DNA from 2 places in the Arsenicicoccus sp. UBA2120 genome. Region 2 is predicted to be linked to the other one. Evidence: riboswitches for the same ligand, from Rfam matches in the RefSeq annotation. Region 2 holds a riboswitch; the other holds the start of a gene.

Region 1 (3,728 bases), on a different contig from region 2:
TCGACGTCCTCGAGCATCCACATGACCCGGCGTGGCGCGCCGCCGTGGAGGGGGCCGCTCATGGCCCCGACGGCTCCGGACAGGCAGGCCGCCGCGTCGGCGCCCGTGGAGGCGATGACCCGGGCGGTCAGCGCCGAGGGGTTGAGGCCGTGCTCGGCCACCGTGACCCAGTAGCTGTCGACCGCCCCCACGTGCCGCGGGTCGGGGTCGCCGCGCCACCGGATCATGAACCGCTCGGCGATCGAGCGGCCGCGGTCGACCTCGCGCTGAGGGACGGCGGGCAGGTCCTCGCCCCGCGCGGACTGCGCGATGAAGGACATGGCCATCACCGAGGCCCGGGCGAGGTCCTCGCGGGCCTGCGTCGCGTCGATGTCGAGCAGCGGGTGGAAGCCCCAGACGGGGGCGAGCTGGGCGAGGGCGCTCTGCACGTCGACCCGCACGTCACCGGTGCGCACCGGCAGCGGGAAGGGCTCGGCGGGCGGCAGGCCGGGGTGCAGCGCCTCGTCGACGAGCAGCCCCCACACCTGCTCGAACGGCACGTGGCCGACGAGCTCGCGCAGGTCGACCCCGCGATAGCGCAGGATGCCGCTGTCGCGATCGGCCTCGGCGATCTCGGTGACGAAGTCGGCTGTGCCGCCCACCTCGCGGTCACCCACCCGTGCGCTTGACCCGCGGCGTCATACGGCGTCTGGGGGTCGGCCGGACCCGCTTGTCGAGGTCGTAACCGTCGATGAGGGCCTGCAACGTCTTCTTCTTGCTCGTCGGGTGCGAAGCGACGGGCGTGTCCCCGTTGAACACGACGAAGAGCCGCTGGTCCCCGTCGAAGACGGTGAGGACCGAGCCGTCGACGAGGTGGTGGGCGTGCTCGAGGGCGCGCCGGCGGGCGCTGCTGCGCGCCACCTGCCGCTCGGCGAGCTCGCGCGCGGGCTCCTTGCCGTGCTTGACCGCCTCGTAGACGATCGGGCCGTACTTGACGCCGAGCTTGACCAGGTTGTTGACGGCGCCGACCTTGCCTCGTGCCATGACGGACCTCCTCAGGACGCGGTGACCGGGTCAGCCTAGTCTCGGGGTATGACGCAGAACGACGTGACCGACCCGCGGGCGACGGACGAGCAGGGCCAGGGGACGCGCGGCGCGGGGGTGCAGGGCATCCGGCGGGTCGACTACGCCGGCACGGGTCTGGACGAGGCGACGCTGGGGGACAGCCCCTGGTCGCTCGCGTCGACCTGGCTCGCGGAGGCCGTCGCCCACGACGCGTCCAGCGGCGGGCACACCGAGCCCGACTGCCTCGACCTGGCCACGGTCGGTGCGGACGGCCTCCCGGACGTGCGTCCCGTCCTGATGAAGTTCTTCACGCCCGCCGGTCCGGGGTTCATCACCGACAGCGGCTCCACCAAGGCGCGCCAGATCGGCGAGCAGCCGCGGGTGGCGGCGACGCTGCGCTGGTCCGCGCTCTACCGCGTCATCAGGTTCCGGGGTCGGGCGGTGCCGCTGGACGGGGACGAGCTCGAGGGCTACTGGCGCACCCGGCCCTGGGGCTCCCAGGTCAGCGCCTGGGCGTCCGAGCAGTCCTCGCCGGTCGACGGCCGGGAGGAGCTGCAGCGGCGGTATGCCGAGCAGGCCGCCCGCTTCACCCGTGACGGTGAGGAGGCCGAGATCCCGATGCCGCCGTCCTTCTGCGGCTGGCGGATCGCGTGCGACCAGATCGAGTTCTGGGCCGGTCAGCCGTCGCGCCTGCACGACCGCATCGCCTACGAGAGGGTGGGGGAGGGCGACCTCGACGACGCCGCGTCCTGGCGGCGGCACCGCAAGATGCCCTGATCTGCCCGATCCTGCCCGTCCTCGTGCCGGGCGGCGCTGCGTCGTGCGCGGCGCAAAGCAAGTCCACAGGCGCGCGTGGCAGGCTTGACCCGTGACTGACCTGATCGACACGACCGAGATGTACCTCCGCACGATCTACGAGCTGGAGGAAGAGGGCGTGAAGCCCCTGCGCGCCCGCATCGCCGAGCGACTCGGTCACGCCGGGCCGACGGTGTCCCAGACGGTCGCCCGCATGGAGCGGGACGGTCTGCTGCACGTGGCCGGCAGCCGCGAGATCGAGCTGTCCGCCGACGGTCGGCTTCGGGCGATGCGCGTGATGCGCAAGCACCGCCTCGCCGAGCGCCTGCTCCTGGACGTGATCGGCCTGGAGTGGGAGCACGTCCACGACGAGGCCTGCCGCTGGGAGCACGTGATGAGCGAGCGGGTCGAGCGCAAGATCCTCGGCCTCATCGGCGACGACCACGTCTCGCCGTACGGCAACCCGATCCCCGGTCTGGACGAGCTGGGGTCGGTCGGCACGGACGGCAAGGACCCCGGACTGGTCCCGCTGCACTCCGTCGTGGATGGTTCCGTGACCTCCGTCACAGTCACGGTCCGTCGGATCGGCGAGCCGGTGCAGGTGGATCACGAGGCTCTCGGCCTGCTGACGGCCGCTGGAGCGCTGCCCGGTGGCCGGGTTCGGGTGACCTCGGAGGGCGACCGGGTGATCGTCGTGGGCGTGAATTCCACTGACTCGCAGGGGGTTTCGCTCCCGGTGGATGTGGCGAGCCATGTGTTCGTGGACACCGTGACGTCCGACTGAGAGTGGTTATCGCACGCATGTGTGTCCGGTGCGGGCACTAGCAGCCGTACCCACGGAGGGCGCCTGTGATTCACCTGCCTGTGATCTGAACGTGACAATCCCGGGGGTGTCCGTTACCTTCTTTCACGGCCCTTCTCCCCCTGGAGGGGCTGCAGCAGGAGACGCCGAGTCCTGTCACTTCTGCTGTTCTGCTTATTCCGCTGACAGGAGCGGGGGACCCACCTTGGCGCGCAAGCGTCCCGGGGTGAAGCCACGAGAGTGGCCGGGCCATACCTTTCCGCCCGAACCCGACAGCTAACTTCGTAGGCGTTCGAGAGGTCAACTGTGTCCATTAGCACCCCCGGTCGGCACCGCGCTGCCGACGTCTCCTCCGCCAGTCTCCTGATCAAGGCGGCCAAGCACGCCGCCGCGCCGGCCACCAAGGTCGCGGGTGTCGTCGCCGCCACCGGTGGCATGGTCATCGCCGCGTCGATGCCCGCCACGGCCGCCCCGGCCGCTGCCGCTGCTCCGGTCAGCGTCGCTGCCCCCTCCGTCGCCGCCGTCGGCCAGCTCGGCCGCGTCTCGCTCGCCGGGGTCAAGAAGTCCAAGCTCAAGAAGGTCCGCGGCACCGTCACCAAGCGCACCGCCGTCAAGCGCAAGAAGGCCACGGTCAAGCGCAAGCGCTACTCGACCAAGCGCAAGTACACCCGCACCTCGCGCACCTACCGTCGCACCGCGGTGCGACGCGTCAACCGCACCTACACCCGCGCCTCCCGCACCGCCGTGCGCCGCACCGTCGCGCGCAAGGTCGTCAAGAAGGCCGCCAACCCAGCTCCGCGCGCCGTCGCCGGCGGTGGGGTGCTCCGCACCGCCGCGAGCCTGTCCGGCATCTACTACCGCTACGGCGGCACCACCAGGGCCGGCTTCGACTGCTCGGGCTTCACCAGCTATGTCTTCCGCGCCAACGGCAAGTCCATCCCGCGCACCGCTGCCGCTCAGCAGCGCGCGACCCGTCGCGTGTCCTCCCCGCAGCCCGGCGACCTCGTGTTCTTCGGCTCCCCGGCCTTCCACGTGGGCATCTACGCCGGCGGCGGCATGATGTACGACTCGCCGCGCACCGGCCGCA
Region 2 (4,565 bases):
ATGCGGGTCAAGATGACCGAGGCGCTCAGCCTGGCCAAGCTGTTCGACCCCGTCGAGTTCGACTGGGCGCTGGGACACGCCGCGGTCCATGGCCGGTTCGCCGAAGCAGACCTCTGTTCGATCCTGGACCACCACGCCCGGCAGCCCGGCACCGGTGAGCACCGTGCCAGCGAGGAGTCCTCGCTGACCCAGGGCACCGCCGCGTGGGCACGGCTCGGCCAGCGATCCACCGCGGACAGCGACGGCGAGGTGGCCCGATGACGACCAGGAGCCCCATCAGCACCGCGCCGCCGTTACCGGTCGAGTTGGAGGAGCTGCTGCGCAAGCTGCGGCTGCCGCACATCCGTCGTCACGCCCCGAGGTCGTCGCGACCGCGAAGGCCCAGCGGTGGGAACCGGCTGAGGTTCTCAAGGCGCTGTTCGCTGAGGAGGTCGCTGGCAGAGAACGCTCCGCCCTGGCCACCAGGCGGGCGGCCGCGGGGTTCCCGACCGGGAAGACCTTCAATGCGTGGCAGCCCGAGATCTCCTCGATCCCGGCCCCGACCCAGCAGGCCATGCGGACCTTGGAATGGGTCCACCGGCGAGAGAACCTCGTGGTGTGCGGGCCGTCAGGGACCGGGAAGACGTTCCTGCTGGAGGCGCTCGGGCAGCAGGCCGTCGAACAGGGACTCAACGTCGCCTGGTTCACCCTGGAAGACCTCGGGGTCCTGCTGCGCCGCCACCGTGCCGACGACACCGTGTCGAAGGCGATCGCCCGGGTCCTGCGTGCAGACCTCGTGGTGGTCGATGACATCGGCCTGCTGCCCGTCGCCGCCGATGCCGCCGATGCCGCCGAAGGGCTCTACCGACTCGTCGACGCCGCATACGAGAAACGCTCCGTCGCGATCAGTTCGAACCTGCACCCGTCCGGATTCGACGAACTGATGCCCAAGACGCTGGCCACCGCGACCGTCGACCGGCTGCTGCACCACGCCCACGTCTGCCAGACCAGCGGAGACAGTGTGCGACTTACTCAAGCACTCGCCGGCCAAGGGGTGAGCCCGTTGAGCTGACTACCCTGGTCGGTGGTGGCCACAGCCCCCTGGGCAGATCCCATGGCCACCACCTGGCAGTTCTCGTGGCCGTCAGCGGGCAGGTTTCATATCCGCCCCCGGGCAGTTCCTACTGTCCCTTGACATTCGTCACGGCGGTCACCCTAGGCGCGCTGTCAATCGGCCCTGACTCACAATGCGGAGGGTGCGGCACGAGGCATGACATCAAAGGGGCGTCTCGGACGTGGTTCTGAGGCTCCTCTCCGTCATGCCTGATGCCTGGGTGAGCTGAGGGGCGGAGTCGACCGTCGTACGTCTCAGACGCGGCATCCAGTTTCAGTGTCCAGGCACCGCGATTCAGTTCACGCGGCTATCGACGGGCCTTCTCGACCCGGGGACCCGCCTCCAACGTCTCGAAGGGCGGTCTCTCAGCCGTGACGACTCGACGCTCGGTCCACGTGCGATCACGCCCAAGTCGCGGCAGAACGATCTCGTCGGGCTGTTGCAGGCGACGGCGGCGATCCGCTACGGCCAGGATCTCGGTGGCCATAGCACCAAGGTCGTGCAGGTTCTGGTGGGAGTGCGCCCGATGCCCGAGGTCTACCTGCGCGATGGCATTCACCCCGTGTCGCGACTCGGTATCGAGGAGGGTCGCAAGCTCCACGCCATACCCGTAGGGGATCGACAGGGAGGCGAGGTGCGATCGCCGGGTGGCCCACTCACCGGCCAAGGGCTGAACGACGCACGACAAGGAGGGTCGGTTCAGCGCCAGCCAGGGGCGCGCCACCAGCTCCGTCACCCGACCCCCTTCTGACGAGATCCCATCGCCCATGTCGAGGATTCGATCGTAGAACCCCTTCACCAGCAACGAGTCCGGGTCCGAGAGCAACGGGCCGAGGAGGGCGGAGACGAAGTGCGTGCCCCAGCCAGTCAGGTCTGCGTCGATGAAGACGACGATCTCGGACGACGTCACGAACTGCGACTTCCAGAGGGCTTCGCCCTTGCCGGCCCTCACCCCCAGATCGGGCCTGATGTCTTCGACTGACCACACCGTGGCGCCTGCGGCGCGGGCCACGCTGGCGGTCCGGTCGGAGGATAGCGAATCGAGGACCAGGAGCTCATCCACGAGGCCAGACAGGTCGTTGGCAATCTCACCCACGACCTGACCAACCGTCTGCTGCTCGTCCCGCGCCGGGATGACCACAGCGATCGTCGTCGACTCCTTCAGCGACAGCAGTCGCGCCAGCGGCCAGTCCTGCGTTGATGACGTGTTGCGCGCGAACCACCCTTGGTGCACAGGGTTCATGCCGCGGCCGAGAGCCTGAGCCGGTCCGGCAGCCGGTAGTCGGGCAAGAGGTCTGGATCCCATCAGCGACTCGACCGTGGCAATGACGTCCTGCACAAGGGCCTCTCCCATCCACAGCAAACTGCATCCGCTTACTCATTATGCTGCATCACGGCGCGGGGGCGGGGCAGCAGCAGCGTGGGGGTCATCGGGTGCGACGGGGGGAGCTGGCCAGCCCCACCTCTCGGAGCGTCCCGTATGTCGAAGTCCGCCCGGAGTCCGCGTCCCGGTCCCTGTTCCCTGCGGCACCCAAGCCGAAAGCGCCCTGCACCGAGCGCGCACGAAGGCGACCTGGAGGTAGGTCTTCTCCTGGTCAAGAGCTGGAGAAGGGACTCGAACCCTCAACCACCTGTTTACAAGACAGGTGCGCTACCGATTGCGCCACTCCAGCGGGATGGCGGCGGCTCCGTCGCGCGGCGGGCTCCGTCATACCTGCCGTCAGATCCTAGTCGGGTCGCCCGACGTGCCCTAAACGACGTCCCGAACGCCGCACTCGCACCCCGCAGCGAGGGCGTCTCGCCCTGCAGCACGAGACAGGCGAGGCACCAGCGCAGGTGCAACCGTCGGCGAGGGCGTCTCGCCCTGCAGCACGAGACAGGTGAGGCGTCAGCGCAGCACGTGCGTCCGGGCATGACGGAGGGCCGGCATCCCCCTCGGAGATATGCCGGCCCTCGATGTCACGGGCTGGGGCAGGGCGTGCGCGACGCCCCGCGATCAGCGGCGGACGTAGACGCGCACGTAGTAGCGCTTGCCCGAGCGGGTGTAGCGCTTCTTGAGCACGTAACGCTTCTTGGCGACGTAGCGCTTCTTCTTGACGACGCGCTTCTTCTTGACGACCTTGCGGACCGTGGAGCGGGAGGCCGGAGCGGCGCCGCCGCGGGTCAGGCCGGCGCGACGGGAGCAGACGGGCCAGGCGCCCGGGCCCTGGCCGGCGAGGACGCGCTCGGCGATGGCGATCTGCTGGGCCTTGGAGGCGCGGTTGGCGGTCGGGGCGTAGGCGCCACCGCCGTAGCCGAGCCAGGTGGAGCGGGAGAACTGCAGGCCACCGTAGTAGCCGTTGCCCGTGGCGATGTTCCAGCGACCGCCGGACTCGCAGGCGGCAACCTTGTCCCAGGTGCCGACGGAGGCGGCGTTGGCGGAGCCGGCGGCGGCGATGCCGCCACCCATCGCGAGGGCGGCCGTGGTGAGGCCGACGGTGGCGATGCGCTTGACGCGCTTGGGCACGCCGGAATGACGGGGGGTGTAACGCATGGGGGGAGTTCCTCTCCTGACGACGCCTGTGAAGTGAGCTGTCGGGTTCGGGCGGTCAGGTGCCCGGCCGCTGCTGCGGCTTCACCCCAAGACCCGCGAGGCGGGTCGAATTGGGTCCTCCACTGTCATCCTGCGCTCGGAGCTGGTGTGTCCGACGGGGTTGCCCTCTGGATGACGCTCGGCGTAGGGGGCATGCGCTGCTGAATTTCGGGGGTATGTAGTTGTGCCCGAGACGGAGAGGTTCTCTCCGCGACAAGCCGCCGGGCCCGGAGGGGCGGCGGCGACGTCAAGGAGGACTCTAGGGCCCGTTATACGTTCGAGACAAACCACAGGTTCGACTCAGGCTTCGGTGGTGGTCGCTCACAGTGACCAATCGCCCCCGTGATGGTCCGCTCTAGTCCCGGATGTCCCCTTGTTTCCGTTACGTACGGTGCGTCTTTGTGGGATGCGTCACATCTACGTCGTGAGCGTGTCAGTTCGCGTCGGAAACCACATGTTCGGACGCGCACAAGCGTGTGGGGGTCGACCCGATCGGGTCGACCCCCACACGTGAGGTGATGCGTGCCTGAGGCTCGCGTCAGCTGGCCGGGGCCATGAGCTTGGCCCAGGTGACCGGACCGGGGTAGCCGCTCACGTCGGAGCCGCTCCAGCCCAGGGACTTCTGGAAGGCCGCGACCGCCGCCTTGTCCACCTGGGTGAACGTCGGGCCCGCGCCGACCTTGTAGAAGCTGCCGAAGCCGTGCGCCTGCAGGCGCTTGCCCAGCAGGGTCACCGCGGCGTCCTTGTCGCCCAGCACGAACGCGCTGGCGCCGGGGTAGGACGAGGCCGAGCCCTGCGAGGTGGCCTTGGTGGTCGAGCGCTTGGTGGTCGCGCGCTTCGGCGCGGCCTGCTCGACGACCTTCTTGGAGGTGGAGCGCTTGGTGCTGCGCGGCTCCGAGG

The links. A riboswitch is a leader RNA that binds a small molecule or an ion and turns the genes downstream of it on or off. The one in region 2 is predicted to bind cyclic di-AMP.
Region 1: it holds a riboswitch for cyclic di-AMP, as region 2 does, so the genes downstream of both, B2P18_RS18515 (C40 family peptidase) here and B2P18_RS06135 (transglycosylase family protein) in region 2, are expected to answer to the same signal.

What each region holds. Positions count from the first base shown of each region.
Region 1 covers NZ_DCYC01000109.1:27,213-30,940, forward strand. Annotated here, with positions in the region: partial or broken gene B2P18_RS18495 (citrate synthase 2) at 1-641, opposite strand, end outside; gene B2P18_RS18500 (hypothetical protein) at 649-1,023, opposite strand; gene B2P18_RS18505 (pyridoxine/pyridoxamine 5'-phosphate oxidase) at 1,072-1,821, shown strand; gene B2P18_RS18510 (metal-dependent transcriptional regulator) at 1,913-2,623, shown strand; cyclic di-AMP (ydaO/yuaA leader) riboswitch at 2,803-2,947, shown strand; gene B2P18_RS18515 (C40 family peptidase) at 2,948-3,728, shown strand, end outside.
Region 2 covers NZ_DCYC01000042.1:65-4,629, forward strand. Annotated here, with positions in the region: partial or broken gene B2P18_RS06115 (IS21 family transposase) at 1-261, shown strand, start outside; gene B2P18_RS06120 (ATP-binding protein) at 416-1,051, shown strand; gene B2P18_RS06125 (glucosyl-3-phosphoglycerate synthase) at 1,401-2,447, opposite strand; tRNA gene B2P18_RS06130 (tRNA-Thr) at 2,694-2,766, opposite strand; gene B2P18_RS06135 (transglycosylase family protein) at 3,090-3,626, opposite strand; cyclic di-AMP (ydaO/yuaA leader) riboswitch at 3,635-3,778, opposite strand; gene B2P18_RS06140 (transglycosylase family protein) at 4,204-4,565, opposite strand, start outside.